Regions from separate parts of the Saccharopolyspora sp. NPDC050389 genome, predicted to be linked through region 3. Evidence: riboswitches for the same ligand, from Rfam matches in the RefSeq annotation. Region 3 holds a riboswitch; each other region holds the start of a gene.
What was found. Region 3 has a riboswitch for thiamine pyrophosphate ahead of thiC (phosphomethylpyrimidine synthase ThiC). Riboswitches for the same ligand answer to the same signal wherever they lie in the genome.

Region 1 (7,761 bases), on a different contig from region 3:
GCCCGGAATGCATTGGCCGGGCGGGGAAACGGTCGTGGACGAGGACCGCACGGTGAAGGTCGACGCCGACGCGGCGACCCGCATGCTGAACGTGGCCGAGGCTGGACAGGCGACCGAGGTCGTCGCGGCCGCGAAGCCGGCCGCCGACCGGCGCAAGCGCCACGTCCGGTGGGCGATGGTGGCCGCGAGCTGCGCGGCGGTGTTCGCGCTGAGCATGCTGGTCGTCACCGGATTCGAAGGGGTGACGGGGAAACCGCTCTCCGGCGGCGACGGCGGCACGACGCTCGGCCAGGTGCTGCACCGCGATGAGCAGCGCGCGCCCAGCGTCCCGACCGAGCCGACGAAGCCGCGGGAGACCCCGAGTCAGCAGCCGCAGCCGTCGACCGAGGTGACGCCCACCCAGCAGCCGACGGTGCAGCCGACCACGGAAACCCCGACGCCCACCCGGGAACCGATGCAGGCGCCGACCACGGCCGAACGGCCCAGCCAGGCGCCGGAGTCGGGGTCCGTCGAGGTGCCCATCGAGACCGGCGAACCGCGTCAGTCTTCTTTCGAGGGATAGAGAATCCAGGTCAAACGCCTCCTGCGCTAGCTCGATCGAGTTGCGCAGGAGGCGTTTTGGGCGAATGGGGCGAAAGGCGGATGTGGGACTGGTGATCTCCTCTGATACTGGATCGGCGACGGGGTGATGAGATCCAGCTCACTAAGAGGAGACATCAGATGAAGCGCAGACTCGCGGCTCGGGTGGCCGGGACCGTGATGTTGGCGGCGGGAACGGTGGCCGCATTGACCATGCCCGCCACCGCGACCGAAAGCGCGCCGCCCGCGGCAGAAGCGGCGAACCTGCTAGACGCGATGCAGCGCGACTTCGGCCTGGACCATGACCAGGCCCTCCAGCGGCTCGATCAGGAAGCCGCTGCCACCGAGGCCGAGCAGCGACTGAGCAGCACGCTGGGCAGCGCCTACGGCGGGGCCTACTTCGACCCGGCGCTCGGCAAGCTCGTCGTCGGCGTCACCGACCAGGCGCGCTTCGACGAGGTGCGCGCGGCGGGCGCCGAACCGAAGCTCGTCATCTACAGCATCCAGCAGCTCAACGGGGTCGTCGATGGCCTCAACCTGCGCAGCGGGGTGGCGCCGAAGGGCGTCTCCGGCTGGTACGTCGACGGCAAGGCGAACTCGGTCGTCCTCACCACCAGGCCGGGCACCGCGCCCGAGGCCGCGCAGTTCGTGCACGGCTCCGGCGTCCTCACAGATGCGGTGCGCGTCGCCGAATCGCTGGAGAACCCCCGCACCTACGCCGACGTCATCGGCGGCAACGCCTACTACATCGGCAGCGGCTCCCGCTGCTCTGTCGGATTCTCGGTGCAGGGCGGGTTCGTGACCGCCGGGCACTGCGGCAGCGTGGGCGACTCCACCTCGCAGCCCACCGGCCAGTTCGAGGGCTCGTCGTTCCCTGGCAACGACTACGGCTGGGTCCGGGTCGGCTCCGGCGACACCCCGCGACCGCTGGTGAACCAGTACAACGGCAGCAACGTCGGTGTCGCGGGCTCCACCGAGTCCGCCGAGGGCGCGTCCATCTGCCGCTCCGGCTCCACCACGGGCTGGCACTGCGGTTCGGTGCAGGCCAAGAACCAGACCGTGCAGTACCCGCAGGGCACCGTGACCGGCCTGACCCGCACCAACGTCTGCGCCGAGCCCGGCGACTCGGGCGGTTCCTGGCTGTCCGGTAGCCAGGCCCAGGGCGTGACCTCCGGCGGTTCGGGCAACTGCAGCTCCGGCGGCACGACCTACTTCCAGCCGGTGAACGAGATCCTGCAGGCCTACGGCCTGACGCTGCTCACCCAGTAAGACCCACCAGACCGGCCCCCGGCATCCAGCCGGGGGTCCCGTCATGTCCGGGGGAGCGTCACGGCAGGCGGTCGCGGAGCTCGCGGGCCGCCGCGCGCGGATCCTCGGCCTCGGTGATCGCGCGGACCACGACGACGCGCTCCGCCCCGGCCTTGAGGGCCTCGTCCAGGTTGTCCGGGCCGATGCCGCCGATCGCGAACCACGGCCGGCCGTGGCCGCGGTGCTCCGCGGCGTGCTCCACCAGCTCGAGCCCGGCCGCCGAGCGCCCCGGCTTGGTCGGCGTCGTCCACACCGGGCCGGTGCAGAAGTAGTCCACGCCGGGCTCGGTGGCCGCAGCGTCCGCCTGCACCACGTCGTGCGTCGACCGGCCGATCGCGACGTGCTCGCCGACGATGCGCCGGGCGATCTCCACCGGCAGGTCGTCCTGCCCGAGGTGCAGGACGTCCGCCTCGGCGGCCATCGCCACATCGGCGCGGTCGTTCACCGCGAGCAGCGCGCCGTGCCGCAGGCAGGCGTCGGCCAGCACCTCCAGCGCCGCCAGCTCGTGGCGGGCCTCCAGCGGAGCGCCGTTCGGGTTCTTGTCCCGCAGCTGGATGATGTCGACCCCGCCGGCCAAGGCGGCGTCCGCGAACTCCGCGAGATCACCGCGCTCGGCGCGTGCGTCGGTGCACAGGTACAGCCGCGCCTCGTCGAGGCGAGCGCGGATGCCGAAACCGTCCAATCCAGGCATGTTCCACAGGGTAGCTTCCCGCGACGAGGCCGCCGGACCACGTGAACGCCGACGCCGGTGCGCGTTCCCATCGGGCGCCCGAAATTTGTGAAAGTTGCTCGACCTCGCCCCTGACGTCGCGATCCTCGCCGGGTACGGTGGTTCGTGGTGAGCACGGGAGCCCGGGTGCCGGGCTGAGAGGGGGCGTTGGCCCCGACCGTCGAACCTGATCCGGGTCATGCCGGCGCAGGGAGCGTGGAGTGTCTGAAGAACGGAAGAAGCACGTCGTCGTCGTGGGTGGCGGCGTGATCGGCATGTCCGTGGCGTGGCGCGCAGCCGCCGCCGGGCATCGCGTCCAACTCGTCGACGCCGAACCGGCGTCCGGGGCATCGAACGTGGCCGGCGGGATGCTGGCGCCGCTGGCCGAGGCGTGGCCCGGCGAAGAGGAATTGCTGGAGCTGGGCGCGGCGTCGCTGCGGCAGTGGCCGGAGTTCGCCGACGAACTCGCCCGGGCATCGGGCCTGCCTTCGGGGCTGCGCCGCGAGGGAACCCTGGTCGTCGGCGTGGACAGCGCGGACCGCGCCGAGCTCGACAACCTGGCCGACTACCTCGCGCGGCTCGGCCGCGCCGTCACCCGCCTGACCGGCCGGGAGGCGCGGAGGCTCGAACCGTCGCTGGGCCCGGCGGTGCGCGGTGGGCTCGAAGTGCCGGGCGATCTCGCGGTCGACAACCGCCTCGCGCTGGCTGCGCTGCGCGCGGCCGCGAACGCGGCGGGCGTCGATTTCATCGCGGCGAACGCGAAGCACGTGCGGTCCGGCGCGGTGGAGCTCAAAGACTCCACTGTGGACTGCGATGTCGCGGTGATCTCGGCGGGCGTGTACTCGGGCGCGCTGCATCCCGCGCTGCAGGACCGGATTCGGCCGGTGAAGGGCGAAATCCTGCGCCTGCGCGCGCGGACCACGGCGCTGCCGCCGCCGAGCCGCACGATCCGCGGCCCGGTGCGCGGCAGGCAGACCTACCTCGTGCCGCGCGACGACGGCGGCCTAGTGCTCGGCGCCACCCAGTACGAGGTGGGGTTCGACACCGAGGTCACCGTGGGCGGGGTGCGCGATCTGATCGCCGACGCCGAGCGGCTGATGCCGGGCATCGCCGAATACCGGCTGGTCGAGGCCGCTGCCGGGCTGCGCCCGAGCACCGACGACAACCTGCCGGTGCTCGGCTGGCTGGAACCCGGAGTCCTGGCGGCCACCGGGCACCACCGCGGTGGCTTCCTGCTCGCCCCGGTGACGGTCGAGGCGGTGCTGGCGCTGCTGCGCGGCGAGGAGCCCGCCGTCGAGATCAAGGCCGCCGATCCGAGTCGATGGGGAGGACAGCAGTGCACGTCGTGATCAACGGGGAGAACCGGCAGGTCGCCGCCGACGCAACGCTCGCGGCGGTGCTGCGGGAGTTCGGGGTGCCCGACCGGGGCGTGGCCGTGGCGCTGGACGGCGCCGTGGTGCCGCGCGCCCTGTGGCCGGACACCGGGTTGCGCCCCGATGCCGCGATCGAGGTCCTCACCGCAGTGCAAGGCGGCTGACGCCCCTCCTGAGGGGCCGCCAACCCGAACCCCCTTGCGGGGCAACAGAAACGCACCGAACCAGGGCGCCGATTCCGCGCTACCCGGATTCGGCCTACCCGTCGTTAGGAGAGTCATGGACGACCCGTTGGTGATCGCCGGCCGCGAGTTCGGTTCGCGGCTGATCACCGGGACCGGAGGGGCGACGAACCTCGCGGTCCTGGAGCGCGCGCTGATCGCGTCCGGAACCGAGCTGACGACCGTGGCGATGCGCCGCGCCGACGCCGGCGGCGGCACCGGGGTGCTCGACCTGCTGCGCAAGCTCGGCATCGAAGCGCTGCCGAACACGGCGGGCTGCCGGACGGCGGCGGAGGCCGTGCTGACCGCGCAGCTGGCGCGGGAGGCGCTGGAGACGAACTGGGTCAAGCTGGAGGTCGTCGCCGACGACGACACCCTGCTGCCCGACCCGGTGGAACTGCTCGACGCCGCGGAACAGCTGGTCGACCAGGGCTTCGTGGTGCTGGCCTACACCAACGACGACCCGGTGCTGGCGCTGAAGCTGGAGGAGACCGGTTGCGCGGCGGTGATGCCGCTGGGCTCGCCGATCGGCACCGGCCTGGGCATCCGGAACCCGCACAACATCGAGATGATCGTCTCCCGCGCATCGGTGCCGATCGTCCTGGACGCGGGCATCGGCACGGCCTCGGACGCGGCGCTGGCGATGGAGCTCGGCTGCTCGGCGGTGCTGCTGGCCACGGCGGTCACCCGCGCCCAGGACCCGGAGCGCATGGCGGCGGCGATGCGGGCGGCGGTCGAGGGAGGCCGTCTCGCGGCCCTGGCGGGCCGGATCCCCAAGCGCTTCTGGGCCCAGGCATCCAGCCCCGGCCGTCCCCTGGAGTGAGCCGACCGCCCGCACGCCCGCCGAGTCCTCAGCGGACCGTCGGGGGGGGGGGGGCGTGCGATCCCTGCCCAGCCGCCAGCCGGCCAACGTCCAGCACACCCCCCAGAGCAGGAAGAACGGCGACCACAGCAGCAGGTCCCAGTACGCCAGGTAGCGCGCCAGCGCGGCGTGCTCGGCCGGCGGCTTGTCGATCCCGGTGAGCACCAAGGCGTCCGAGACGAAGCCGATGCCCAGCGGCCCGATCGACCGGACGATCATGAGGATCCCGAGCGTCCAGGCGATCGTCAGCAGCAGCCGGCGCGGGAGGGGCGCGCGCCAGGGCCGGATGGTGGCCAGCGCGACGACGATGCCGACCACCGCGGCAGCGGCCAGCACCCAGTGGCTCGCCACGAACAGCGGATCGCGGGCGAGCATCCGTTCGCGCAGGTCCGGGCGCAGCGGGTCCTTGTCGGCCAGCGCATTGGCCCCCAGCGCCTGCGCGAGCTTCATCGATCCGTAGGCCGCGGTGCAAACCGCCGCCCCGTACGCGCCCGCCCGCGTCCGGTCAGCCCACGACATGCTTCGTCTCCTCCGCGTAGGACCGGATCATCGCCACGAGCAGTCCGATCAGGACGATCCCGAGGACTCCGTGGTGCCACTGCCAACCCACCCCGATGCCGATGAAGCCGTCCACGATCATGATCGCCGCGCCGGCGCCGACGGCCAGCAGCATTCCGGCCAGCACCAGCAGCATCAACGATCTGGGCGCGCGGCGTCCCGGCGCCGCGACCGTGGCGATGGCCACGCACGCGGCCAGCAGCCCGGTCGCGGCGGCGAGCCACTGGGCCGTCGCGGCGTCCATGAAGTAGCCCTCGCGCACGGCATCCGGCACGGCCGGGCCGCCCGGGAAGCCGAGCCTGCCTTGCCAGGCGAAGGCCGCTTTTCCCGCGGCATAACCGAGGAACAGCACCGCCAACGCGTACGCGGGCCAGCGTGGTGGCCGATCACGAGCATCCATGCCTGCGACGGTAGGAATCGCAGGCCGCGAATCACTCCCGCCCGAGGCGGAAACGCCTCCCTCCCAGGAGGGAGACGGGTCAGCGGATGTGGAGGCGTTCGGGACGGACGAAGCTGATCGTGTAGCTCTTCCACGGGCTGTCGTAGCCGAAGGTCCGGTCGATCGCCTGGCGGGCGTGCAGGGCGTTCTCCACCAGCGAGCTCGCCAGCAGCTCCGTCGCCGGGGCGCTGCCCTCCGCCACGTCCGGGATCTTCGCCGTCGGCTTGCCGCCCAGCAGGTCGTCCACCGCTCGCAGCGCCGGAACCGCGATCGCCTGCTCGGCCTCCGGCCGGAACGCGAGCGTCGCGACATCCTGCCGCAACGCGTCGAGCGCGATCGCCGCCGCGCGCGTCGCGCGGTCGTCGTCGGTCTCCTCGCCGGTCCCGTCGAGCAGCGCAGGCATGCCCAGCAGGTCCTGGGTGCGCCGCAGCGCGAGCACGTTCGCGGCCTGCAACGCCGCGGGCAGATCGACGCCCTGCCCGGCCGCCCGCACGCTGCGCAGCAGCTCGGACACCGACCACACCGTGGACCGCACCGCGCCGCGCACGTCCGGCAGGATGCTGCTGGGCAGCACCAGGTAGCTGACGTAGCCGACGATCAGCGCGATGGCCGCGCCGACCGCGGTGTTCGCCGCGAAGCTGATCCCCACGTTCACCAGCGGTCGTTCCAGCCGCATCGCCTGGTCGACGACGGTCACCACGATCAGGCAGCCGAGCAGCGCCTGGTAGTCGGTGCGCAGCCGAGTCATGTTCAGCAGCATGCCGCCGATCACCAGCGGCACCAGCAAGAACGCCCCCGGCAGCAGGGTGATCAGCACGGCCAGCGCGGTCACGCCCAGCACCGCGCCGCCGGTGCGCTCCAGCGCGCCGGTCATGCTGTCCCGGGCCGCTGGCTGCAGCACCACGTAGAGCGCGAGCAGCAGGCTCGACGCCGAAGGGTCGCGCAGCAGCAGGACGATCACCATGCCGAAGGCGACCGCGAGCGTGCAGCGCAGCGCGTGCCGGAACAGCGACGAGCGGAACGAGAGGTGCGCGCGGACCGCGCCCAGCACCCGTTCCCGGCGCGCGCCGGGAGCCGGCGGCGGCAGCGGCGTCTCGACGCGCCGCACCACCGCGGCGCGGATCCGGTCAAGTCCCTGGTTGAGGCCCTGCACCGCGTTCGGCAGGTCCTGCCGTCCGCCGCGCGCCAAGACCGCCAGCACCGGGTCGCGGCGGGCCGCCGCAGGCAGTCCGGTGCAGGCGCGGGAGCGCACCGCCCGGGCGAGCTCAGCGGCGACCTGGTCGGCTTCCGCGACGATCTGCTCCAGGCGGCCGGCTTCGGCCCGGTCGCTCTGCTGGGCCTGCGCGAGCAGCGTCTCCCGCGCCGCGCGGAAGCGAGCCGCCCCGGCCAGCACCTGGCCGAGCCAGGTGCTGGAACCGTCGGCGCGCCACGCGGCGGCGGCGGATTCGACCACGCCCGGCCCGGGTTCGAGCAGCGTCCGGGCGACCGCCACGCGAGTGGCCCTGGTCGGATCGCCGAGGCCGATGATCACCCGCAGCACCAGCGCGAACGCCGCGCCTGCGGCGCTCGCGGCCAGCAGCACCAGCACCGGCTGGTCGGAACCGATGCCGGTGGTGGTGGACACCAGCGTCGCCGCGGCGAAGGTCTGCCCGCCGATGCGGTAGTGCTCGCCCAGCGCGGGCAGCATGCCGGCGCCGAAGACCACCACCGCC
Region 2 (7,761 bases), on a different contig from region 3:
GTGCGCCCGCACGCGGCACACCTCGAAACCGAGGCGGTGGATCGCCGCCTCGGCCTGCTCGATGCGGCCGAGCACCTCGGGCGTCACCGGGTCGCCGTAGGCGACGCGCGAGGCGAGACACGCCGCCGCTGGTTTGTCCGCAGTGGACAGTCCGAGTTCCCGGCTGGCGCGCCGGACCGCGTCCTTGCTGAGCTCGGCGTCCACCATCGGCGCGATGGCGCCGCGCTGCGCGGCGGCCTGCTGGCCGGGCCGGTGATCGCCCAAGTCGTCCAGGTTGGTGCCCAGTGCGATGCGGGCGCCCATGACGGACGCCAGCGGCTCCAGTGCGTCGAACAGCGCGGATTTGCAGTGGTAGCAGCGGTTTCCGTCGTTCTCCGCATACTCGGGCCGGTCGGCCTCGTCGGTGCAGACCTCGACGTGCGCGAAGCCACGGCTGCGAGCGAACTCCTTGGCCTGCCGCCGCTCGTCGGCGGCGAGGCTGGGTGAGACGGCGGTAACCGCGAGCATCCGTGAACCGAGCACCTCGTGCGCCACGGCTGCCAGCAGCGCCGAGTCGACGCCGCCGGAGAACGCCACCACGAGGGCCTCCTCCGCGCCGATCCGTTGCCGGAGCCGATCGAGTTCGGGCACGCTCACGGTGGCACTCCTTTCGTCCGCCTTCGGCCGTCCGGCGACGGGAACGGCGTCACGGTCCGGACAGGTGGTCTGACCACACTCTAACCGGATTCGGCGGAAGATCCCATCCCCCGGAGCACGCGCCGGACGTTCTGCCAGGTCAGCGGCCGTGAGTACTTTGGGTCGCTATGGCAACCCAAAGTGCTCACGGGGTCTGACCAGGCGAAATGGGTGGTTAGCGGCCGCTGCCGTAGGGCTTGGTGAGGATCTCCAGGACGTGGCCGTCGGGGTCGTCGAAGTAGACGCCGCGGCCGCCGTCCCGGGTGTTGATCTGGTTCGGCTCCTGATGCGCCGGGTCGGCCCAGTGCGGCAGCTCCTGTGCCTTGATCCGCGCGAAGATCTCGTCGAACTCCGCGTCGCCGACCAGGAACGCGTAGTGCTGCGGGACGATCTTCTCGTCGGTCTCCAGGTAGTCCAGCGTGACGTCGTTGCTCGTCTGGACGCACATGAACGGACCGAACGGTTCCGGATCGGGGAGGCCGAGCAGGTCGGCCACGAACCGCGCGTGGGCGACCTTGTCGGACGTGGCGACGATCGTGTGGTTGAGCTGGACTGGCATGGCATTCTCGCTTTCCTCGTCGTGCTCCGATGTTCCTGAGGCTAGGAGTTACACCAAGGTCGAGGTCAACCCATGTCGTCGCCCTACTCGCCGGAGCATCGCTCGTCCGGGTGGCGAACCGCCCGGGCGGGTGCCCGGCGGCATAGCGTCGAGAGGGCTGGAACCGGCGAGGAGCGGAGGGCGCGGTGGCGGACAACGCGGCACGGGAGATCGCTTCGGGCTACGCGACCGAAGGCGCGGCGGTCGAGCTCGGCGCGGTGGTCGTCGACGGCTCGGTCGATGCCGCTGCCGCCGTGCGGATCCCGCTGGCGACGATGAACCGGCACGGCCTGGTTGCGGGCGCGACCGGCACCGGCAAGACGAAGACGCTGCAGTTGCTTGCCGAACAGCTGTCCGACGCCGGCGTGCCGGTGCTGCTGGCGGACGTCAAGGGTGACCTCTCCGGCCTGGCCAGCCCGGGACAGGGCGGGGACAAGGTGACTGCCCGCGCCGCCGAGGTCGGCGACGACTGGCGGCCCGCGGCGTTCCCCGCCCAGTTCCTGTCGCTGGGCACCGGCGGCCGGGGCGTGCCGATCCGCGCGACCGTGACCAGCTTCGGGCCGTTGCTGCTGGCGAAGGTGCTCGGCCTGAACGCGACGCAGGAATCGACGCTGGGCCTGATCTTCCACTGGGCCGACGAGCGCGGGCTGGCGCTGCTGGACATCAAGGACCTGCGCTCGGTGATCCAGTACCTGACCGGCGACGAGGGGAAGGCCGAGCTCAAGGGCATCGGCGGGGTGTCGGCCGCCAGCGCGGGCGTGATCCTGCGGGCACTGTCCAATTTGGAGTCCCAGGGCGGCGACGAGTTCTTCGGCGAGCCTGAGCTCGAGGTCGCCGACCTGCTCCGGCAGGTCGACGGCAAGGGCGTGGTGAACCTGCTGGAGCTCGACGACGTGCAGGCCAGCCCGGCGCTGTTCTCGACGTTCCTGATGTGGCTGCTGGCGGAGCTGTTCGAGGAGCTGCCGGAGGCCGGCGACCTGGACCGGCCGAAGCTGGTGTTCTTCTTCGACGAGGCGCACCTGCTGTTCAGCGACGCGTCCAAGGCATTCCTGGAACGCATCGAACAGACCGTCAAGCTGATCCGGTCCAAGGCGGTGGGCGTGTTCTTCTGCACGCAGCTGCCCACCGACCTGCCCAATGCGGTGCTCTCCCAGCTGGGCGCCCGCGTCCAGCACGCCATCCGCGCGTTCACCCCGGACGATCAGAAAGCCTTGGCGCGCACGGTGAAGACCTATCCGACGACCGAGCACTACGAGCTGGACGAGGCGCTGACGACGCTGGGCATCGGCGAGGCGATCGTGACGGTGCTCGCCGAGACGGGCGCGCCGACGCCGGTCGCGTGGACCCGGCTGCGTGCGCCCCGCTCGCTGATGGGCACGATCGGCGAGGACGCGGTGCGGGCCGCCGCCGCTTCGTCCGATTTGCACGGAAAGTACGGGCAGGCCGTCGATCGGGAATCAGCCTACGAACTTCTGGCGAAGAAGATCGCCGCCGCGCCCGAGCCGCCGGAAACGCCGAAGAAGCCGGACGAGGCCGGGTTGCTGGAGAAGGCGATGGACAATCCCGCGGTGCGGTCGTTCTTCCGCTCGGCGGCGAGCGCCCTGGGGCGGGAGATCACCCGGGGCCTGTTCGGCAACCGCCGCCGGTGAGCCGTACCGGGCTGGCATCGGTCACCTGATCGGGGTAAGGTGTCGCCGACTTATCCACGCGGGAGCTCGGGCGAACCGGGCTGAGAGGGTGGCACTGCACGCGCCACCGACCGCAGAACCTGTCCGGATAATGCCGGCGTAGGGAGCTGTTGATGGCGCTTGACGTCGATCGTGCCGAAGTTCCGCACACCCTGGACGAACCGGCACCGAAGACGCTCGGCGTGCTCGACCAGAGCGCGTTCTGGGGCAACCTCGGGGTGAGCCTGCTCGGCTTCAGCGGCGCGCTGGCCGTGCTCGCGCCGGCCGGTGTGCCGCAGCTGTCGTTCGCCGCCGCGGTCACCGCGTGCGTGGTGGGCACTGTGATCGGCAGCATCATGGTCGGCCTCGCGGCGGTTCCGGGAGCGCGCACCGGTGCGCCCGCGATGATGCTGCTGCGCGGCCTGTTCGGCACCAAGCTGTCGTACCTGCCGACCGTGCTGAACATCCTGCAGCTGGTCGGCTGGGGCACCTTCGAGCTCCTGGTGATCGCGCAGGGCGCGGAGGCGCTGTTCGGCGGCGGCCCGCACTGGTTGTACGTGCTGGTGGCCGGTGCGCTGACCACCGTGCTGACGTTGCGCCCGCTCGGCGCGCTGCGCCTGCTGCGCCGCTACGTCAGCATCGCGGTGGCGATCGCGATGGTGTACTTCTTCGTCCAACTGCTGCGCCAGCCGCTGCCGGACATGAACACCGGTTCCTGGCAGGGCTTCTGGCCCGGCGCGGACGCCGCGCTGGCGGTCGCGGTGTCCTGGATCCCGGTCGCCTCGGACTACTCGCGGCACTCGAAGTCGGTGTCCGGCGCGTTCACCGCCGCGACGGTGGGCTATTCGGTCACCCAGATCGCCTGCTACCTGCTGGGGCTGCTCGGGCTGGCGCTGGTCGCCGGCGACTCGGACAGGGTGTTCGACCCGATGCTGGCGGTGCCGCTCGGGGTGATCTTCTTCGGCATCCTGGTGCTGCGCGAGGTCGACCAGTCCTTCGCCAACACCTACTCGACCGCGGTTTCCATCCAGAACCTGCGGCCCAGCGCGGACCGCCGGGTGCTGTGCGTGGTCATCGGAGCGTTGATCACCCTGCTCGCGCTGACCCTGGACATCGCCCAGTTCTCGAACTTCCTGCTGCTGATCGGCTCGGTGTTCGTGCCGATGTTCGGCGTGCTGGCGGTGGACTACTTCGTGCACGGCCGCCGCCGCAGCTACGACCTGTCCGCGCAGGCCCCGTCCCGCTGGGGCATGCTGCTGGCCTGGTTCCTGGGCTTCGCGGCGTTCCAGCTGATCAACCCGGGCGAGCTCGGCTGGTGGAGCCGGCTGTGGACCGGGCTGCGGGACGCGATCGGCTTCACGGTCCCGACGTGGATGAGCGCCGCGCTCACCTCGTTCCTCGTGGCCGCCCTGGCGGCCGCGATCATCGGCGCCTTCCGCCGTCGCGGCGCGGAAAGCTGAGGCTATAGAGGCTGTTTTGGATGTGGTGACGTGCGGTTGTGGTAACGCGGGCGTTTTGTCTTTGAAGCGGCGCAGCCGCTTAGCCCACCTTCGCAACTCGCACCGCCGCGGGTTCTCAGGGGTCTTCTCGCGAGGACAGCCCCGACGTGGTGAATTGGTCATTCATGATGTCGGGGATCCCACAGCGAGAAGACCTCTGAGGTTCCGCCACCCGCACCGCTACGCAGGACGAGTTTGGAAACAGGCTCTATACCGTTTCCCGGGCGCGCATCGCGAGCAGCTTGATCGAGTTCTCCGAGCCGGAGCCGTCCGCGGTGGTGACCACGACCACGGACTGCTCCGGCGAGCGGGCGGGCACGAGGATCTGTTGCGCGACCGTGAGCGCGCCCACCAGCGGATGACGCAGCTCGTACTCGTCCGCTTCGCACGGTTTGACCCGGTGATCGCTCCACAGCGTCGCGAATTCCGGGCTCTTCATGGACAGTTCGCCGACGAGTGAGGCCAGCACGGCGTCCTCGGGATGCCGTCCCGCGACCTGCCGGAGGTTGCCGACCACGGCGCGCGCTTTGCGCTGCCAGTTCGCGTAGAGGTCGCGGGTGTGCGGGTCGAGGAACAGCATCCGGGCCAGGTTCGGCCGATCCGCCGGACGTTCCGGAGCGGTTCGGTCGACGTGCCCGGCCAGCAGCGCGTGCCCCAGGTCGTTCCAGGCCAGCACGTCGGTTCGCCTGCCGAGGACGAGCGCGGGCACGGTCTCGAAGGAGCGCATCAGGTCGCGGGTCATGGGGTCGAGCCGCTCCGGCGGCGGGCGGCGTTGCGGCCGAGGGCGTTGCGCGGCGAGCTGGCGCAGGTGTTCGCGCTCGTGCGCGTCGAGCCGCAGAGCTGCGGCGATGGCGTCCAGGATGGCGTCGGAGGCATTGACCGACTGACCTTGCTCCAGACGCGTGTAGTAGGACACGCTCACTCCGGCCAGCTGCGCGAGTTCCTCCCGCCGCAGCCCCGTCACACGTCGCCGTTCGTGGAACGAGGGCAGGCCGACGTCGTCGGGACGCAGGCGCGACCGCCGTGCCCGGAGGAACTCACCCAGCAGGCCAGGAACACCCATATCCGCAGTATCCGCCGTGCCGGGCCGGCGAGCCTGCCCCTGCCAGGGGTAGGCGAACGCGGGGCTGGCTGGTCGGCGCACCGGGGTCGCACGCTGGCCGAAACACCAGCGAGAACCCCGGAGGCGACATGCGCGAAATCGTGCTGGGTGACGTGACGATCACCCGGGTCGTGGAGTACTTCGGTTCGGTCGAGATGTCACCGGAGGACTTCTTCCCCGAGAGCCCGGAAGGAGCCTGGAACGCGTCCTGGCTCGCCCCGGACTTCCTCGACCCGCGCACCAACACCTGCGCATCGGCCATCCAGACGTGGCTGCTGCGCAGCGAAGGCAAGACGATCCTGATCGACACCGGCGTCGGCAACCACAAGGAGCGGCCGTACTCGCCGGTGTGGAGCCACCTGAACACCGACTTCCTCGGCAACCTCGCCAGGGCGGGGGTACGGCCGGAGGACGTGGACCTGGTGATCAACACGCATCTGCACGTGGACCACGTCGGCTGGAACACCTACCTCGACGATCGCAGCTGGGTGCCGACGTTCCCCAACGCCACCTACCTCATGCCCCGGCCCGACTTCGACTTCTGGAACCCCGCCAACGGCCACCAGCCGAACCTGCGCCGCGGCAACCAGAACGTCTTCGAGGACAGCGTCGCGCCGGTGCATGAGGCCGGCCGCACCCTGCTGTGGGAGGACGGCTACCGGATCGACGCGAACCTGAGGCTGGACCTCGCGCCCGGGCACACTCCCGGGTCGTCGGTGGTCACGCTCGAATCGGGCGGCGACCGCGCGCTGTTCGTCGGCGATCTGCTGCACACCGCCCTGCAGTTCGTCGAACCCGACACCAACAGCTGCTTCTGCGAGAACCCGGCCCAGGCCAGGGCCACCCGGCGGCGATTGCTCGGCTGGGCCGCCGACGCGAACGCGCTCGTGCTGCCCGCACATCTCGGCGGTCACGGCGGTGCCGAGGTCGTTCGCGAGGGCGACCGGTTCGCCATCAAGGACTGGGCTCCGTTCGCCCGACTCTGACCAGAAGAACAGGAGAAAACGGGTGTCCGACCCGATCGTCACCACCACCGATGGCGCCGTCCGCGGCCGCGCGGCCGGCAACGCGCACGTCTTCCTCGACATCCCTTACGCCGCACCACCGACCGGCGCCGCCCGGTTCACCGCCCCCGTGCCGCACGAACCGTGGCGGCACGTCCGGGACGCGACGCGGCCCGGACCCACCGCGCCCCAGCCGCGCCGGGACGGCTTCGGTGCGCTCGACATGTCGCCCTACTTCGGGCCCGGCTGGATACCCGGCGACGACTACCTGACCGTCAGCGTGTGGGCCCCGCCGAACGCCCGGAACAGCCCGGTCATGGTCTTCGTGCACGGCGGCGGGTTCGTCACCGGCTCCACCCGTTCGCCGCTCTACGACGGAACGTCCTTCGCTCGCGACGGTGTGGTGCTGGTGACCCTCAACTACCGGCTGGGCATCCCCGGGTTCCTCGACCTGCCCGGCGCACCGGCCAACCGCGGGCTGCTCGACGTCCTGGCCGCGCTGCGCTGGGTGCGGCGCAACATCGCGGAATTCGGCGGCGATCCCGGCAACGTCACGTTGTTCGGTCAGTCCGCGGGCGCGACGATCACGAGCGCGGTGCTCGCCAGTCCCGACGCGGAGGGTCTGTTCCACCGCGCCATCGTGCAGAGCGGCAGCGGGCTGGGCGCGTTCTCCCGGGAGCAGGCGGTACGGGTCACGCATGCGGCGGCGGGCGCGCTCGGCATCGAGCCGACCGTCGCCGCCTTCGCCCAGGTGCGGGATGAACGGTTCGTCGACGTGATGCTCGGCGGCTTGGACCTGCGGACCAGCACCCGGTTCGACCCGCTGCTCGGGCTCAGCGCGTTCAGCCTGGTGCTGGACCGCCAGCCCGCCGAAGCCGTGGCCGCCGGCGCCGGTCTCGACGTCGCCCTCGTCGTCGGCGCGAACACCGAGGAGGGCAATCTTTACCTTGCACCGCAGGGAAAGATGACCACCTCGACCGCCGAGGACGTGCACGACACCGCGGCCGGAGTGCACGACGATCCGGTCGCGCTGGTGGCGCGATACCGGGCGCGGCATCCGCGGGCGACCTCGGGAGAGCTGCGCTCGGCGATCATGGGCGACGCGCTGTTCGGTGCGGGAAGCTGCCGGCTCGCCGAGGCACACGCCGCACACGGACAGGGCCCGACCTACACCTACGAGTTCGCCTGGCGATCGTCCGCAGTAGACGGTCAGCTC
Region 3 (7,761 bases):
GGCAGCGTCTCGTCGTGGAAGGCGCGCGCGGTGTCCGGGTCCAGCGACAGGTTGAACTGGTCGGTCCAGCGGAACTCGAACCGCGCCGTGGACAGCGCGTCGTCCCGCTCCTGCGCCCGCGGATGCCCCTTGGCCAGGTCGGCGGCGTGCGCGGCGATCTTGTAGGTGATCACGCCGACCTTGACGTCGTCCCGGTTCGGCAGCCCCAGGTGCTCCTTCGGCGTGACGTAGCAGAGCATCGCGGTGCCCGCCTGGGCGATCATCGCCGCGCCGATCCCGGACGTGATGTGGTCGTAGGCGGGGGCGATGTCGGTGGTCAGCGGCCCGAGCGTGTAGAACGGCGCTTCGCCGCACAGCTCTTCTTCCAGCCGCACGTTCTCGACGATCTTGTGCATCGGGACGTGGCCCGGGCCCTCGATCATCACCTGCACGTCGTGCTCGCGGGCGATGTGCGTGAGCTCGCCGAGGGTCTCCAGCTCGGCGAACTGCGCGCGGTCGTTGGCGTCGGCAATGGAGCCGGGCCGCAGGCCGTCGCCGAGGGAGAACGTGACGTCGTAGTCGCGCAGGATCTCGCAGAGCTCGCTGAAGTGCGTGTAGAGGAAGCTCTCCCGGTGGTGCGCCAGGCACCACGCGGCCATGATCGAGCCGCCGCGGGACACGATGCCGGTGACCCGGTTCGCGGTCAGCGGCACGTAGCGCAGCAGCACGCCGGCGTGCACGGTCATGTAGTCCACGCCCTGCTCGCACTGCTCGATGACGGTGTCGCGGTAGATCTCCCAGGTCAGCGCGGCCGGATCGCCGTTGACCTTCTCCAGCGCCTGGTAGATCGGCACGGTGCCGATCGGCACCGGCGAGTTGCGCAGGATCCGTTCGCGGGTCTCGTGGATCCGCTTGCCGGTGGACAGGTCCATGACGGTGTCGGCGCCCCAGCGCGTGGCCCACACCATCTTCTCCACCTCCTCCTCGATCGAGGAGGTCACCGCGGAGTTGCCGATGTTGGCGTTGACCTTCACCAGGAACTTCTTGCCGATGATCATCGGCTCGCTCTCCGGGTGGCAGCGGTTGGCCGGGATCACCGCCCGCCCGCTGGCCACCTCGTCGCGGACCAGTTCGGCCGGGACTCCTTCGCGGGCGGCGATGTACTCCATCTCCCGCGTGATCACGCCGGCCCTGGCCCAGCCGAGCTGGGTCCGGTGCTCCCGGCCGTCGGTCCACCCCGCCCGCATCCGATGAAGTCCACTGTGGACGTCGACGGTGGCGTTCTCGTCGGTGTACGGCCCGGAGGTGTCGTACACGTCGAGGTGCTCGCCGTTGGTCAACTCGATGCGGCGGAATGGCACTTGCAGGCCGGATTCGGTGTTCCGGAACACCTTTCGCGAGCCGCTGATCGGCCCGGTGGTGATCTGGGTTCCGCTTTCGGACGCGTTCGGACGCACGTCGGCCACTGCCATCCACTCCCTACGCCGGCATTACCCGGTCAGGTTCATGCGGTCGGCGGCCCCGGAGTTCTCCAGCCACCCTCTCAGCCCGCTGTTGGTGCGAGCTCCCGCGGTTTTGATTTGTCGCGGCCGAGGCTAGCCCGGAGACAGCGGGCTGCCAACCCCGGTTCACCCCGATGACGGCAGGCCGGTTTGCCATTAGGCTCATGACCAGGGCGATCACAACGTTGTCAGGGGTGGTGAGTACGGTGCGTGATGACATCGATACAGGAGGTGACCGCGCTGTGACCGCTGCCCCTGCATACGTGGCCTCGGTGGAGGATGAGCTCTTTGAGGTCTGGGAAAGCCTGGACCTCCCCAACAAGGGCTGGCGCGCGGAGATCATCGAAGGAAGGATCGTGATTACGCCGCCGCCGGGAAACGAACACAACCTGATCGCAAGCCGCGTGCACCGGGTGCTGGCACGTGCGGTACCTGAAGATTGGGAGATCTTCCAGACTGCGGCAGTTGATACTGGGTTCGGCAACAACCTGTACATCCCCGACCTCGTTGTGATTCCGCAGGATCAGGTGGTCTCGCACGGCACGTACCTTGACGGGAGCAATGCTCTGCTGGTCGTGGAAATAACCTCGGCCAGTAATGCCGATGTCGATCGGACGACGAAGTTGCGTGGGTATGCGCATGCGGGTATTCCGCTGTATTTGCTGATTGATCGGTTCGCGAAAGACCAGCCGACGGTGACGCTGCACTCGCGACCGTCAAACGACCGCTATTGGGATCAACGCCGGGTGCCGTTCGGCGAACCGATCGGTATTCCCGAGCCCTTCGACTTGACCTTGGAAACCAAGGAATTCTGATCAGTCGTCTTCGGCGAAGGGATCGCCGGATTCCGCCGGATCCCAGGTCAGGCCGGGGATTCCCCAGCCGTTGCGGCGGATCATCTTCTTCGCCGCCCGGGCGTGGCGGCCCATCAGGCGGTCCAGGTAGAGGTGGCCGTTGAGGTGGTCGGTTTCGTGTTGCAGGCAGCGGGCGAAGAACCCGGTCCCCTCGACCTCGATCGGCTTTCCGTCCACATCGGACCCGGTGACCTTCGCCCGGTCCGCCCGGCCGGTCGGGTAGGACTCGCCGGGCACCGACAGGCAGCCCTCCCAGTCGTCGTCCGGATCCGGCATGGACTGCGGGATCTCGGAGGTGGTCAGCTCGGGGTTCACCACCACGCCGCGGTGCTGGACGCCCTCGTCGTCCGGGCAGTCGTAGACGAACACCCGCAGGTCGACGCCGATCTGGTTGGCCGCCAGCCCGACCCCGTTCGCGGCGGCCATCGTCTCGAACATGTCCTCGACGAGGGTGCGCAGCTCGTCGTCGAAGCGCTCCACCGGACGGGTGGGGTTGTGCAGCACCGGGTCGCCGACGACGCAGATCGGGTGAACAGCCATGGCCGGGACTTTAGCGGTTTCGGCATCCGGCACGCCGGGGTGCTCCGATCCCGCTACTCGCCGGTGTGATCCGCTCCCGCCGGGAATCCGGGCATGGTGTAATTGAGGGGGAATCACAGCTATGTGATTCCAGTGAACGCGGGAAGTCTCGAATCGCGAGGCGAGGAGCCAGATGGACGCCGCCCAAATGCTGACCGCGCAGGAGATCGCTCGTCAGTGCGAGCAGCTGGCGCGCCTGCAACAACGGCAGCCGAAATCCGAATCGGCACCCGCTCGGCGGTTGCGTCTCGCCGAGCCGATCACCCAGCCGATCGAGCGGATCGTCGAGCCGCCGCCGGTGCCGACCCAGCCGTTACCGCCGGATGGCGAGCTCACCGTGCGGGATCGGGGCATCCTGGCCTTCGAGTCGCAGTGGTGGAAGCAGGAAGGCGTGAAGGAGCGCGCGATCCGCGAGCTGTTCGACATGTCGCCGTCGCGCTACTACCAACTGCTGAACGCGTTGCTGGACAGTCCGGCTGCCGTGCGAGCAGACCCTATGCTGATCAAACGGCTGCGCAAGGCACGGGCGGGTCGGCAGCGCGCGCGGGCCGCCCAACGACTGGGAATCGAGTTGCACTGATGACTTCAGGGGAACCCACCGGACCGGCCAAGGCCAAGCTCATCGGCTTCGGTCTGATCGGGGTCGGTGCGATCGCGGGCGTCGTCGGCATCGCCACGCTGGTTTCCGGCGGTAGCACGTCGAACACGGCCCGACCGCTGCCCCCGGAACCGGGCAACAATCCGCCGATCACCTCGCTGGCGCAGAACCCGCCCGCCGAGTCCGCCGTGGTGCCGCCCGCCGGCACTGCGCCGGTCGCACCGCCGGTCGTGCCGCCACCGGCCACACAGGACACTCCGCCGCCCGCGCCGCCGCAGGGCAACCAGAACCACGACGTGCCGGTCGGTTCCGGCGACGTGACGGGCAAGATCCTGGTGCGGGTCTACAACAACAGCACGATCGGCGGGCTGGCGCACCGCGCCGCGGAGGACTTCCGGATCTCCGGCTACGACGTTCCGGAGGTCGGCAACTACTCGGCGGGACGCATCCCGACCACGACGATCTACTTCCGGCCGGGCACGGTCGAGGAGCAGCAGGCGAATGAGATGGCGGCCCACTTCGGGGCACGCGCCGAGCCCCGCTTCGACGGCATCCAGGACGCGACGCCGGGCCTGATCGCCATCATCACCAACGACTACAAGGGCGCGGTCGCCGCCAAGTGACCCGGCGCGAGACCGCGCGATTTCCCGCGAAATTGCGCGGTCGGTGGTCAGCCGCGGTTGGTGGCGTAGGCCTCCAGGGACGCGAGTTGGGCCGGGTCGAGGGAGGGGCGGACCGCCTTCCGGGCCGTGTCGAGGTGGGTGGCGGAAACCTCCGCCGCTGAAAGGGATTCGCGCATCGCCGTCAGGGCCGCCTCGCGGATCAGGGCCGCGCAGTCGGCTGCGGAGTAGCCGTTCAGCTCGGCGGCCTGCGCGGCCAAGTCCACATCGGACGCCAGCGGAGTGTTCTTCGCCGCCGCGCGCAGGATCGCTTCGCGGGCCTCCGCGTCCGGCGGCGGGACGTAGACGAGGCGCTCCAGGCGGCCGGGGCGGAGCAGGGCCGGATCGACCAGCTCGGGTCGGTTCGTCGCGCCGAGGACGACCACATCGCGCATCGGCTCCACGCCGTCGAGCTCGGTCAGCAGCGCCGCGACCACCCGGTCCGCCACGCCGGAGTCCGAGGACTGGCCGCGGCGCGGTGCCAGCGCGTCCACCTCGTCGAGGAACACCAGCGTCGGGGCGGCGTTGGCGGCCCGCAGGAACAGCTCGCGGACCGCCCGCTCGGACTCGCCGACCCACTTGTCCATCAGCTCCGCGCCCTTGACCACGAGCACGTTCAGCCGCCCGCTGCCGGCCAGGGCGCGCACCAGGAACGTCTTGCCGCAGCCCGGCGGCCCGTACAGCAGCACGCCGCGCGGCGGTTCGACGCCGAGCCGGGTGAACGAATCCGGGTACTGCAACGGCCAGAGCGCCGTCTCGGTGAGGGCCTGCTTCACCTCGGTCATGTCGCCGACGTCGTCCAGCGTCAACCCGCCGGTCTGCAGGTTGTCCGATGTGGACATCGAGATGGGGCGGACCGAGGCCAGCGCGTCGAGGAGGTCCTGCTGCCGGATGCGGGGATCGGCGGTGTCGTCCTGGTGCCGCAACGCGGCGCCGACGGCCGCTTCCCGGCACAGCGCGACCAGGTCGGCGACGACGAATCCCGGGGCGTGCTCGGCGACCTCGGCGAGCTGCACGTCCTCTGCCAGCGGCGCGTTGCGGAGCAGCACCCGCAGCAGATCCGCGCGGGTGGTGTCGTCGGGCAGGCCGAGGGTGAGCTCCCGGTCCACCAGGCCCGGCTCCCGCAGCCTCGGGGCGATCGCCTGCGGCTGCGAGCTGGTGACGACCACGGCGAGCCGGTCGGTGCCGATCGCGCTGCGGATCGCGTCCAGCGCCACGGTCGCCAGCGGCGGCGGCTCGGTGCCCGGCAGGAGGCTCTCGACGTCGGTCAGCAGCAGCACGCAGTTGCCGGTTGTGCTGGTGGCGCGGTTGATCGAGTCCTGGAGGCGTTGCGCCGCGGTGCGCGGTTCGAGCGCCGCGACGCTGGGCGCGGCGAGTTCGACGAGCTCCGCGCCGATCGCGCTCGCCACGGCGCGGGCGAGGGTGGCCTTGCCGACGCCGGCCGGGCCGCTGAGCAGCACGCCGAGGTGCGGTTCGGCGCCGAGGCGGCGCAGCAGTTCGGGCTGCTCGAAGGCCAGCCGCAGCCATTCGGTGAGCCGCTTCGCGGTGTCGCGGGAGCCGACCAGGTCGGCGACCGGGACCGCCTGCTCGGCCGGTTCGACCGGTGCCGGTCGCGGCGCGGCCGGCGGGGCGGGGGAGTCCGCCGGTGCCGCGCCGTCACGCCATTCGACCACTGTGGACGGTTGCACGGCCACCGCGCCGGGCGGTTCGGTGGCGGCGATGGTGATCAGCTCGTTGGTCCAGGTCATGCCGATGGCGGTGGCGAGCTTCCGGCGCACCTCGCCGGCGTTCGCGGTGGTCGCCGGCGCGACGTCCTGGGGCAGCAGCGACACCGTGTCGCCGGTCCCGAAGACCTTGCCGGTCAACGCCATCCGCACCGTCTCGGGAGCGACGGTGGCGCGGGCGAGCTGCGAGCCCGCGATGTTCACCCGCTTCGCCGCCGCGACCTGCACGGGCGAGACGCCCACCTCGGCGCCTTCGGTGAGGCCGAGGTTCATCAACGCCACGTCGTCGAGCAGCAGCACCCCGGTCGGGCTGCCGGGCGCGGCCGCGGCGGCCAGCGCCACGGTGACCCGGGCTCCGGTCAGCTGCACGGCGTTCCACGGCCGCAGCCCCAGGGCGTCGAGCACCTCGGGATGCAGGCGCACCACGCCGCGCCGGGTGTCCTTGGCGGACGGGGAAAGTCGAGCGGTCAGCGTAATCGACGGCACGCCGCGAGCTTAACTGCGCGACGCCGCGACAGCCCCAACCAGCAGTTACCGCCGGACACGCGGGCGGTGTGCCGCACGGCGGGCGTGTCGGGTGAGGTGAACGGACTGTTCGCGCTGATAGGTGAGGTGAACGGTCCGTTCACCTCGGGCTGGTGGCCGTTGTGGGGTGCCCGGACATGCGCGAGGCGTGTCGTTGCAGGCGGGCGTGTTGGGTGAGGTGAACGGACTGTTCGCGTCGATAGGTGAGGTGAACGGTCCGTTCGCTCCGCCCGCTAGCGCCGGGGGCCGTCGTTGCGGCTGCGCCGCAGCTCCAGGCGACGCCAGCTCCGCCGCGGGCCGTCCGGGTGGCTGTGCCGACGCGGCAGGCGAACGCGCCTAGCGGCGCCCGCCACGCTGCGCCGCAGCGGCGGCCGCAGGCCGAGCCTGCGCTGGGTGCGGCGGCGGATCGCGCGCCGCTCCCGCGGCGGCGCGCTCCACGCCTCGGGGTGCTTGGCCAGCCAGTTGTGCCGGTAGACCGCGTACGGGACGTGCAGGAGGTAGATCACCATGGCGATGGCCAGCGAGATCAGCGGGAACATGATTATCCCCGCCGCCAGCAGCGCGACCAGCACCAGCAGCGGCGCCGCGGCCCTCGGCGGCACCTTGACGGTCTTCAGCGACAGCGTCGGCACCCGGCTGACCATCAGCGCCGCGACCAGCACCATCCAGCCCATCACGACGTTCTGGTTCGCCCACCAGCCCGGGTAGTCGAAGTGCGCGGTCAGGACGATCGGCAACAGCCCGAGCAGCCCGGCCGCAGGCGCGGGCACGCCGACGAAGAACTCCTTGGCGTACGGGGGCTGCTCGGCGTCGTCGAGCAGCGTGTTGAACCGCGCCAGGCGGAGCACCATGCACACCGCGAAGATCAGCGAGACCACCCAGCCGAGGCGGTTGTCCTGCAGTTGCCAGGCGTACAGCGTCAGCGCCGGCGCGACGCCGAAGGACATCGCGTCGGACAGCGAGTCCAGTTCGGCGCCCATCTTGGAGGTGGCGTCGAGCAGCCGCGCGATCCGCCCGTCCAGGCCGTCGAGCACCGCGGCGACCGCGACGGCGGCGATCGCGCCGGTGAGCTGGCCGTTGAGCGCGAACTGGACCGCCGACAGTCCGGCGCACATCGCCAGCACGGTGATCGCGTTGGGCAGCAACCGGATGCCGGGGGCGCTGTGCATGCTCATCAGGAGTGCGTCCCCCGCGGCAGCTCGGCGAGGGCGGTCTCCCCGCCGATGGTGCGCTGGCCCGGCTCGACCAGGATCCGGCTGCCGGTCGGCACGTAGAGGTCCACCCGGGAGCCGAACCGGATCAGCCCGTAGGTGCTGCCGGCCTGCAGAACGTCGCCCTCGG
Region 4 (7,761 bases), on a different contig from region 3:
GGCCCTTCTCCGGCTGCGCGTAGTAGATCCGCGGGTACCAGCGGCGGCACAGCTCCTTGATGGACGACACGTCGACCATCCGGTAGTGCAGGTGGGCGTCCAGTCGCGGCATGTCGCGGGAGATGAAGCCGCGGTCGGTGGCGATCGAGTTGCCGGCCAGCGGCGCGGACCGGTCGGTCGGCACGTACTGGCGGATGTATTCCAGCACCCGTTGTTCGGCTTCTTCGAGGGTCACCTCGGAGCGGCGCACCTCTTCGGTGAGCCCGGAGCGGTCGTGCATGTCGCGCACCACGTCGGGCATTCCGGCGAGCGCCTCGTCGTCGGCGTGGATGACGATGTCCACGCCTTCGCCGAGGATGTTGAGGTCGGCATCGGTGACCAGGGCGGCGATCTCGATCAGCGCGTCCTTGCCGAGATCGAGACCGGTCATTTCGCAGTCGATCCACACTAGACGGTCATTCACCCGAGGCAGCCTAACTCGCCACGGGGGGTGATCGTGCAGCCGTGCCGGTCATGCCTCCAGGCGGGCGAGCAGCTCGCGCGGCACGACCTTGCCAGTGGCGTTGCGCGGCAGCTCGTCGAGGAACACCACATCGCGGGGCATGGCGAATTTCGACAGCCGGCCGCGGAGCCGGTCGCGCAGCTGCTCGGCGTCCAGGCCGCCGTCGGCGCGGAGCACCAAGAACGCCGCGAGGCGCTGCCCGAACTCGGCGTCGTCGACGCCGATGACGGCCGCCTCGGACACCTCGGGCATTCCGGCGATGGCGTCCTCGGTCTCCTTGGGATAGACGTTCTCGCCGCCGGAGATGATCATGTCGTCCTCGCGGCCGACGACGAACAACCGCCCGGCGGCGTCGATGCGCCCGAGGTCGCCCGTGGACATCAGGCCGTCGCGGATCTCCCGGCTGCTGCCGTTGGTGTAGCCCTCGAAGAGCATGTCGTTGCCCGCGAAGATCCGTCCGGTCGTGCCGCGGCGCACCGGTGTCCCGTCGTCGCCGAGGATGCGCACGGTCGTGCCTCGCGGCGGACGGCCAGCGGTGCCCGGCGCGGCGCGCAGGTCGTGCGGTGTCGCGATGCTCACCCACGACACCTCGGTGGAGCCGTAGAGGTTGTGGAGCACCGGCCCGAAGGCGCGCTGGAACCTGGTGGCCAGGTCGGCGGGGAGTGCCGAACCGCTGCTCGCCACGATGCGCAGCGCGTCGTGGTCGTACTTGGCGCGGATCCGTTCGGGGAGTTCGAGGATGCGCTGGAGCATCACCGGCACCGCGAACATCGACGTGCACTGGTGGCGCTCCACGGCGCTGAGCGCGCGCTCGGGATCGAACTTGCGGTGCAGCACCAGAGTCGCCCCGAGCACGGAGCCGAGCTGGAACGCCGCGATTCCCCAGGTGTGGAACAGCGGCGCGCTGATCAGCACTCGTTCTCCGTTGCGCAGCGGCACCCGGGACAGGATCGACGCCGCGGGCGCCAGCCCCGGCGGATCGGGGCGGCGGGCGCCCTTCGGGGTTCCGGTGGTGCCGGAGGTCAGCACGATCATCCGGGAGTGCCGGCCCGGCCGGGGCAGCTGCTTGGCCGGGGCGGTGGTGATCAGGTGCTCGAGCGTGTCGTGCCGGGTGGTGCCCTCGGTCCACGCCAGCACGGCATCGAGGTCCTCGGGCAGGTTCGGCAGGTGGCTGCTGAATTCGGAGTCCAGGACCAGCAGGCCGACCCGCTGCTCGGCGATCACGTCGGTGAGCTGCCGGCTGCTCAGGCCGGTGTTGAGCAGCACGACGTCGACGCCGAGCTTGGCGGCGGCGACGATCGTTTCGACCGGCCCGTGGTGGTTGCGGCACAGCACGCCGATCCGGGTGCCGCCGGGGATGCGGTCGTGCAGGCCGTTGGCCAGCCGGGTGGTGCGCTGCGAGAGCTCGGCGTAGCTGAGCGCGCCGCGCTCGTCGATCACGGCCGGGCGGTCGGCGTGGCGCACCGCGCCGACGGCGAAGCCCAGCGGCGGCGTGATGCCCCAGCGGCGCCAGGCGAGGACGACCCGCAGCAGCTTGTCCGGTCGAAGCGGGCTGATCACCCCTTGCTTGACCAGGACGAACGCCGTGTGCAGACCGGACGTTCCGCGCCCGAGAAGCGCGGCTGATCGTTGCCAGAACGTGCTCACGCAGTCACCTCTCGGTCGCCAGGTTACCGGGAGTAGATAATGCCGTGAGCGGACTGCGGGGGGAAGACCGAGATCGAGAGCGCGGGGGCGGGCCGTCGCCCGTCCCCGCGCTCTCGGGGTGTTCACTCGAGCGAGGCAGCCTGCACGATCGCGTCGCGCAAGGCCGCTCGCAGCCTGCCGACTTCCAGCGGTGACAGCACCGCCGTCTCGCCCGGTGGGGCGATCAGCACGACATTCTCCTGGTTGACGAACACCGACATGTCCCGACGTCTGCCGGCGACATCGCGGCAGCTCACATGCCACTGCTTGGTGGGCTCCACGATCTCCAGCCTCCCTGTTGCAGTTCGCGCGCTCTGCCTCCAGCGCGCGGTATTGATCGAGGGACGCGGCTTGGTATGAACCGTGACGGCATATGCCGGAATCAGTCGCGGGAGTGCTCTAGAACACATCTCTGCCGGGTGATCTAGGAACCCCGAGTGACCAGCTCGCGATGACTTGTGCATGGGTGGTCAGTAACCGGAACGGGTTGTTGGTGGGCCTGGCGGCGTGTTGAGGATGCGTTCGCTGGTTGTGGAGTGGCTACTGTGCCTCGGTGATTGAGTGAATCCGCCGGGGGCTTCGTCGTTTGATCGTCGGCACCGAACTCGGTGCCGGGGCCCTTCGCTCGGAAACCCTCGTCAGACTCAGCCGAGCCGCCAGTTCGGTCAATGGGATCCACAATGGAACTGCCCAGCTGTACGTCGACGAGGTCCGATCGTTCTTCCGGCAGGTGCGCTAGCGCAGCCAGGACCGCGCGGTCGGCTCCAAGCGGAGAGTCTCCGGGCTCGGCTCGGGACTGTGGTCCTGCACGGCGACGGTGACGGCCACGTCCTCATTCTCGCGGACCGGCAACGCCTGGAACGTGTTGGGCGCATGCTCGCTGCGCAAGGTCGCAACGAGCTGGCTGCCCGTGACGTGGCGGTCGGACACGGTGACGGTGACTAGCTTCCCGGGCGTTTTCGGTCGCGTGAACGGCCCGCATGGCCGCAGCAACAGCACATCGTCGGAGTCGACCATGGTGGCGTTCGCGGCTTCCCGGTGCTCGGCCCAGACCGGCCCGTGGTAGAAGCCGGTCAGGCCGGCGTGGCGGGCCGCCATGTCGGCGAACCCGCGCAGCCACACAAACCGGTCTGGGTCGTCGAGGTCGCGGAATGTGCCGATGATCCGCATGCCGAGCGCTTCCTGCGGCTCGACGAGCTCACGCTCGAACAGCTCGATCAGCACGTCCCGCTGCCCCGGTTTCAGCGTGTACTGCCGCAGCTCGACCACGCCACACCACACCTGCTCCGTCATGACCGCGACCGTAGCGGACCTTCCCGACAATTCCGGGGCATCAACCGGCCAGGCGGGTGTCGAGCTGGCCGAGGTCCTCGAGGAATCAGACGTGCCGCCCGCGGTCGGATTCACGGACTGGGCCGAGACCATCAGCTGGGCGGTGTCGGAGACTGAGCGGTCAATGGTCAATGGTCAATGCTGAACCCGATCCACAACTGAGCGGCGGTTCCCTGGAAAGCAGAAGTCCGCAGCTCCGGTAGAAGCTGCGGACGGGATTTCGGCGGAATGCGGTTCAGACCGGGCGGACCACCAGGCCGTTCGGCTCGGCGGTGAAGGTGACCGCGGCTTCTTCGAAGTCTGCGATCGGCAGTTCGTCGCGGACCAGCCGGTGCGGCGCGTCGAAGGCCTCCACCCGGATCTTGCCGGTGGTCAGCGTTCGCTCCGGGAAGTCCACGCCGCCGACCTTGGCCTGCAGCTCGCTGCCGTGCACCGTGATGGTCAACCAGCCGCCGGGCACCGTCAGCTGCTCACCGTCGTAGGTCAGGGTCAGCCGGCTGGCGGCGGGATCCTCGGAGCGGACGGCGACGTGCGAGATCGCGACGTCGCGCTGGCCGGAGTCGCCGGCCAGGGCGATCACGTCCCGCGTGGCCTCCTCGGCCGCGCCGTCGCCGGGCTTCGGCGTGAGCACCGGGGCGCGCAGTTCGGCGGCCACCCGGTAGGGCTGCCACGATCCGGCGCCGATCAGGTTGACCACCGCGGTGATCTCGACGTCTGCCAGCAGCCGAGCGCTGCCCGGAGCCGGGGTCACCTCGACGGCGGCGACGTCGCGCCGGTTCAGCAGCTCGCGCAGCGCTTTCGCGCGCTGCCTGCTGTTGCGGTCGAATCCGCGGGTGATCGCCACCGTCCCCGAACCGGCGGCCGCCACGGCGGCTTCGGTCAGGTCCGCCAGCGGGGCCCAGATCCGGGCGGGATCCTCCGGCCGGGGTTGCCGGCGGGAACGGGCGAAGCTCGGGGCATCGGTCGTGGTTTCCATCATCAACCACTTTAGTCCGCGATGAAGGTTCACCTTGCCTACCGGTGGGGGCCTTCACGGTGTGAATTCGATCGCTGTGCCGGATCGGCCCGGGGCGATGTGGGCCGATCGGCGCAGACCGTCGGCTCGACGACCGGAGCGTTCCGGCGGCCGAATGGTCTTGTCGCGCGGCGCACTCGGGGCAATGCTGGGGCGATCATCGAGGGGGCGAGATGACCGAGGTGCACTTCCCTGAACTGGGCCGACGGGAGGCCGGTCGCGGTCCGTCGCGCGGAGTGCTGGTGTGCTGGCTGGTCGCGGACGGCAGCCGGGTGTGCGTGGGCGACCGGTTGGCGGAGGTCCGGGTGGGCGGCGACTGCTGCGGCCGGACGATCGGCTGGGTTTCGGCGCTGGCCACCGGCACGTTGTGGCATCAGGTGCGGCCCGGTGAGGTGCTCACCGCCGGCGTGGTGGTGGGCCTGATCGACTGAGGCGGTGCCGGGCGTGGTCGTGGGCCGCCCGCGGTTGTTAGGTTGGTGGCAGTGACGCGGGGTGCCCGGCTGCCGGGCTGAGAACAGACCCGTTGAACCTGACCTAGCTCGTACTAGCGGAGGGACGTCATGGTTCCCAATGTGCTGACCATCGCCGGCACCGACCCCAGCGGCGGCGCCGGCGTGCAGGCCGATCTGAAGACCTTCTCGGCGCACGGCGCCTACGGCATGTCCGTGATCACCGCGCTGGTCGCGCAGACCACCACCGGGGTTTCCGAGGTCCACGAGGTGCCGCCGGAGTTCATCACCGCGCAGCTGGTCACGCTGCTCGACGACGTGCGGGTGGACGCGGTCAAGATCGGCATGCTGGCCAACGCCGAGGTGATCCGCGCGGTGATCGAGGTGCTCGACCGCTACGCGCCGCCGCACGTCGTGCTGGATCCCGTGATGGTCGCCAAGAGCGGCGACCGGCTGCTCGCGCCGGAGGCGGTCGGCGTGCTGCGCGAGGAGCTGCTGCCGCGGGTGGACCTGATCACCCCGAACCTGCCGGAGGCCGCGGATCTGCTGGGCGAGCCGGAGCTCACCGATCCCGCCGACATGCCCGCGCAGGCCGAGCGGCTGGCCGGGCTGGGCGCCAAGCAGGTGCTGCTCAAGGGCGGCCACCTCGACGGCCGGTCCAGCGTGGACCTGCTGTACGGCGACGGGATCGCCGAGTTCCTGTCCAGCGAGCGGGTCACGACCACCAACGACCACGGCACCGGCTGCACGCTGTCGGCGGCGATCGCCGCGCTGCGGCCGCAGCGGGCGGACTGGCTCGAAGCGGTGCGCGAAGCCAAGGAGTACCTGACCGAGGCCCTGCGCGCCTCGGAACGGCTCGACGTCGGCCACGGCCACGGCCCGGTGCACCACTTCCACCGCTGGTGGTGACCTTTTCGGCTTTCCAGGCTCGTTTTGCGTGGCGGTGCAAGTAGCGGCCCCCCTGCGGGAGTTACAGACGCCTTCTCGCTCTGGGATCCCCGATTTGTGTATGACCCAATACGCGGCATCGGGGCTGTCCTCGCGAGAAGACGTCTGAGAACCCGCGGCGGTGCAAGTTGCGTAGGGGGCTGAGCGGCTTCGCCGCTTCAAGAACAAAAGCCAAAACCGACTTCCCAAACACCTGTAAAGCCCTGAGTGCAAGGGCTCCCACACGCTACGAGAGGTTCTGATGAGCAAGCTGCCCGCTCCGCCCGCCGACGGTTTCTGCGCCAAGGCATGGGCGCACACCGCCGATCTGCAGCAGGCGATCGTCGAGCACCCTTTCAACGCCGCGCTGACCGACGGCACCCTGGACCGCGACCGCTTCGCGTTCTACATCGTGCAGGACGCGCGCTACCTGGTCGGTTTCGCGCAGGCGCTGGCGGCAGCCGCGACGCGCGCCGACAACGCCGAGGACGCCGCGTTCCTCGCCGGCGCTTCGCAGGGCGCGCTGGTCGAGGAGCGCCGGTTGCACGCCGGATACGTCGCGGAGTTCGGCCTGTCCGACGCCGAGATCGCCGGGATCGGCACGTCCCCGTCCTGCCTGGCCTACACGTCGTTCCTGCGGGCGAACGCGCTGACCGAGTCGTACCCGGTGCTGCTGGCGGCGATCCTGCCGTGCTTCTGGGTGTACCAGCACGTCGGCACCGCGATCCTGGAGGCCACCGGAGGCGCCGAGGGCCACCCGTACCGGGCGTGGATCCAGACCTACGCCGACGACGAGTTCGCCGAGGCGGTGCTGACGGCCCGCGACCTCACCGACCGGGTCGCCAAGGGCGCGGACGAGGAAACCCGGCACCGGATGCTCGAAGCGTTCACCCGGGCCACGGAGTACGAGTGGCTGTTCTGGAACAGCGCCTGGATCAAGGAGGAATGGCCCACCGCCCGCTTCCTCGGGTAAGGATTTCCAGGCTCGGTCTGCGCAGAAGAGCGGGTGCCGGAATCTCAAGCGTCTTTCTCGCTGTGGGATCCCCGGCTGCCCTCGCGAGAAGACCTCTGAGAACCCGCGGCGGTGCCGGTTGCGAAGCCGGGCTAAGCGGCTGCGCCGCCTCAAAAGAGTGACAAGTGAAACCCGTTGCGGCGTGGGAAGAATCCGCACCGGCTCGGTGTGACCGGGCACACATGTTGCGCCGTTAACGTATCGTCCGGTGCAGCGATGCTCTCAGCGAGACGCCCGTCCGGGCGAGGAGCAAAGCGTGGATTCTTCCACCCGTGGACGGAGTTTCGGCGGCCGTGGGCACTTCTCTTCTGATCGTCCTGGCGGGCATGCTGGTGCCCGTGTTGGCGGCTGCGCCGTTCTACATCGCCGACCGCCGCCGGCAGCGGGAGGACGTCGCCGCCGAGGAGTAGGTCAGCTCCCGTAGATCGCCTTCGCGAGTTCTTCCTTGCCCTGCTTGAGTTCTCGCAGCACGTCGGGCGCGAATCCGCCGCTGGTCGGCATGGCCGGAACCCGCAGCCCCTCGCTGAGCGTCCAGCCCGAACCGCGGTCGATCAGCGACCGGTGCTTGTTGGTGTAGTAGCCGGAGTTGATCGACACCGCGACTCCGTGGGCCCCGGCCGCCGCGGCCATCAGGTGCAGGTGGAACCGGCTGGACAGCCAGCGCTGCCCGGCCGCCGCCGGCAGCCCGGCGTCCATGATCTCGGCGAACGCGTAGAACCGGGCGCCCGGCAGGTCGTGCTCGACCAGCGCGAAGACCTCGCGGTCCACCCGCGGGATGCCCTCGACGATGCCGACCTGCTCGGGGCGCACGCCCCATTCGCCGAGCGTGTCCAGCAGG

Region 1: another riboswitch for thiamine pyrophosphate. It lies ahead of thiO (glycine oxidase ThiO); the one in region 3 lies ahead of thiC (phosphomethylpyrimidine synthase ThiC).
Region 2: another riboswitch for thiamine pyrophosphate. It lies ahead of AB0I53_RS10420 (cytosine permease); the one in region 3 lies ahead of thiC (phosphomethylpyrimidine synthase ThiC).
Region 4: another riboswitch for thiamine pyrophosphate. It lies ahead of thiD (bifunctional hydroxymethylpyrimidine kinase/phosphomethylpyrimidine kinase); the one in region 3 lies ahead of thiC (phosphomethylpyrimidine synthase ThiC).

What each region holds. Positions count from the first base shown of each region.
Region 1 is NZ_JBFAKG010000006.1:1,487-9,247, reverse strand. Features, by position in the region: gene AB0I53_RS05340 (hypothetical protein) at 1-562, shown strand, start outside; gene AB0I53_RS05335 (S1 family peptidase) at 721-1,848, shown strand; gene thiE (thiamine phosphate synthase) at 1,907-2,578, opposite strand; TPP riboswitch at 2,722-2,827, shown strand; partial or broken gene thiO (glycine oxidase ThiO) at 2,815-3,945, shown strand; gene thiS (sulfur carrier protein ThiS) at 3,933-4,133, shown strand; gene AB0I53_RS05315 (thiazole synthase) at 4,249-5,013, shown strand; partial or broken gene AB0I53_RS05310 (hypothetical protein) at 5,167-5,427, opposite strand; gene AB0I53_RS05305 (hypothetical protein) at 5,558-6,010, opposite strand; gene AB0I53_RS05300 (FUSC family protein) at 6,090-7,761, opposite strand, start outside.
Region 2 is NZ_JBFAKG010000012.1:74,404-82,164, forward strand. Features, by position in the region: gene larE (ATP-dependent sacrificial sulfur transferase LarE) at 1-636, opposite strand, end outside; gene AB0I53_RS10410 (VOC family protein) at 851-1,234, opposite strand; gene AB0I53_RS10415 (helicase HerA-like domain-containing protein) at 1,420-2,922, shown strand; TPP riboswitch at 2,971-3,084, shown strand; gene AB0I53_RS10420 (cytosine permease) at 3,075-4,400, shown strand; gene AB0I53_RS10425 (helix-turn-helix transcriptional regulator) at 4,648-5,502, opposite strand; gene AB0I53_RS10430 (MBL fold metallo-hydrolase) at 5,631-6,527, shown strand; gene AB0I53_RS10435 (carboxylesterase family protein) at 6,550-7,761, shown strand, end outside.
Region 3 is NZ_JBFAKG010000105.1:323-8,083, forward strand. Features, by position in the region: gene thiC (phosphomethylpyrimidine synthase ThiC) at 1-1,445, opposite strand, end outside; TPP riboswitch at 1,438-1,560, opposite strand; gene AB0I53_RS41775 (Uma2 family endonuclease) at 1,646-2,296, shown strand; gene AB0I53_RS41780 (peptide deformylase) at 2,297-2,875, opposite strand; gene AB0I53_RS41785 (DUF3263 domain-containing protein) at 3,195-3,494, shown strand; gene AB0I53_RS41790 (LytR C-terminal domain-containing protein) at 3,494-4,135, shown strand; gene AB0I53_RS41795 (AAA family ATPase) at 4,183-6,381, opposite strand; gene pssA (CDP-diacylglycerol--serine O-phosphatidyltransferase) at 6,654-7,595, opposite strand; gene AB0I53_RS41805 (phosphatidylserine decarboxylase) at 7,595-7,761, opposite strand, start outside.
Region 4 is NZ_JBFAKG010000002.1:225,766-233,526, reverse strand. Features, by position in the region: gene orn (oligoribonuclease) at 1-463, opposite strand, end outside; gene AB0I53_RS02405 (AMP-binding protein) at 512-2,149, opposite strand; gene AB0I53_RS02400 (hypothetical protein) at 2,272-2,469, opposite strand; gene AB0I53_RS02395 (NIPSNAP family protein) at 2,924-3,481, opposite strand; gene AB0I53_RS02390 (hypothetical protein) at 3,480-3,665, shown strand; gene AB0I53_RS02385 (hypothetical protein) at 3,756-4,496, opposite strand; gene AB0I53_RS02380 (hypothetical protein) at 4,709-4,966, shown strand; TPP riboswitch at 5,014-5,108, shown strand; gene thiD (bifunctional hydroxymethylpyrimidine kinase/phosphomethylpyrimidine kinase) at 5,096-5,893, shown strand; gene tenA (thiaminase II) at 6,174-6,884, shown strand; gene AB0I53_RS02365 (polysaccharide pyruvyl transferase family protein) at 7,335-7,761, opposite strand, start outside.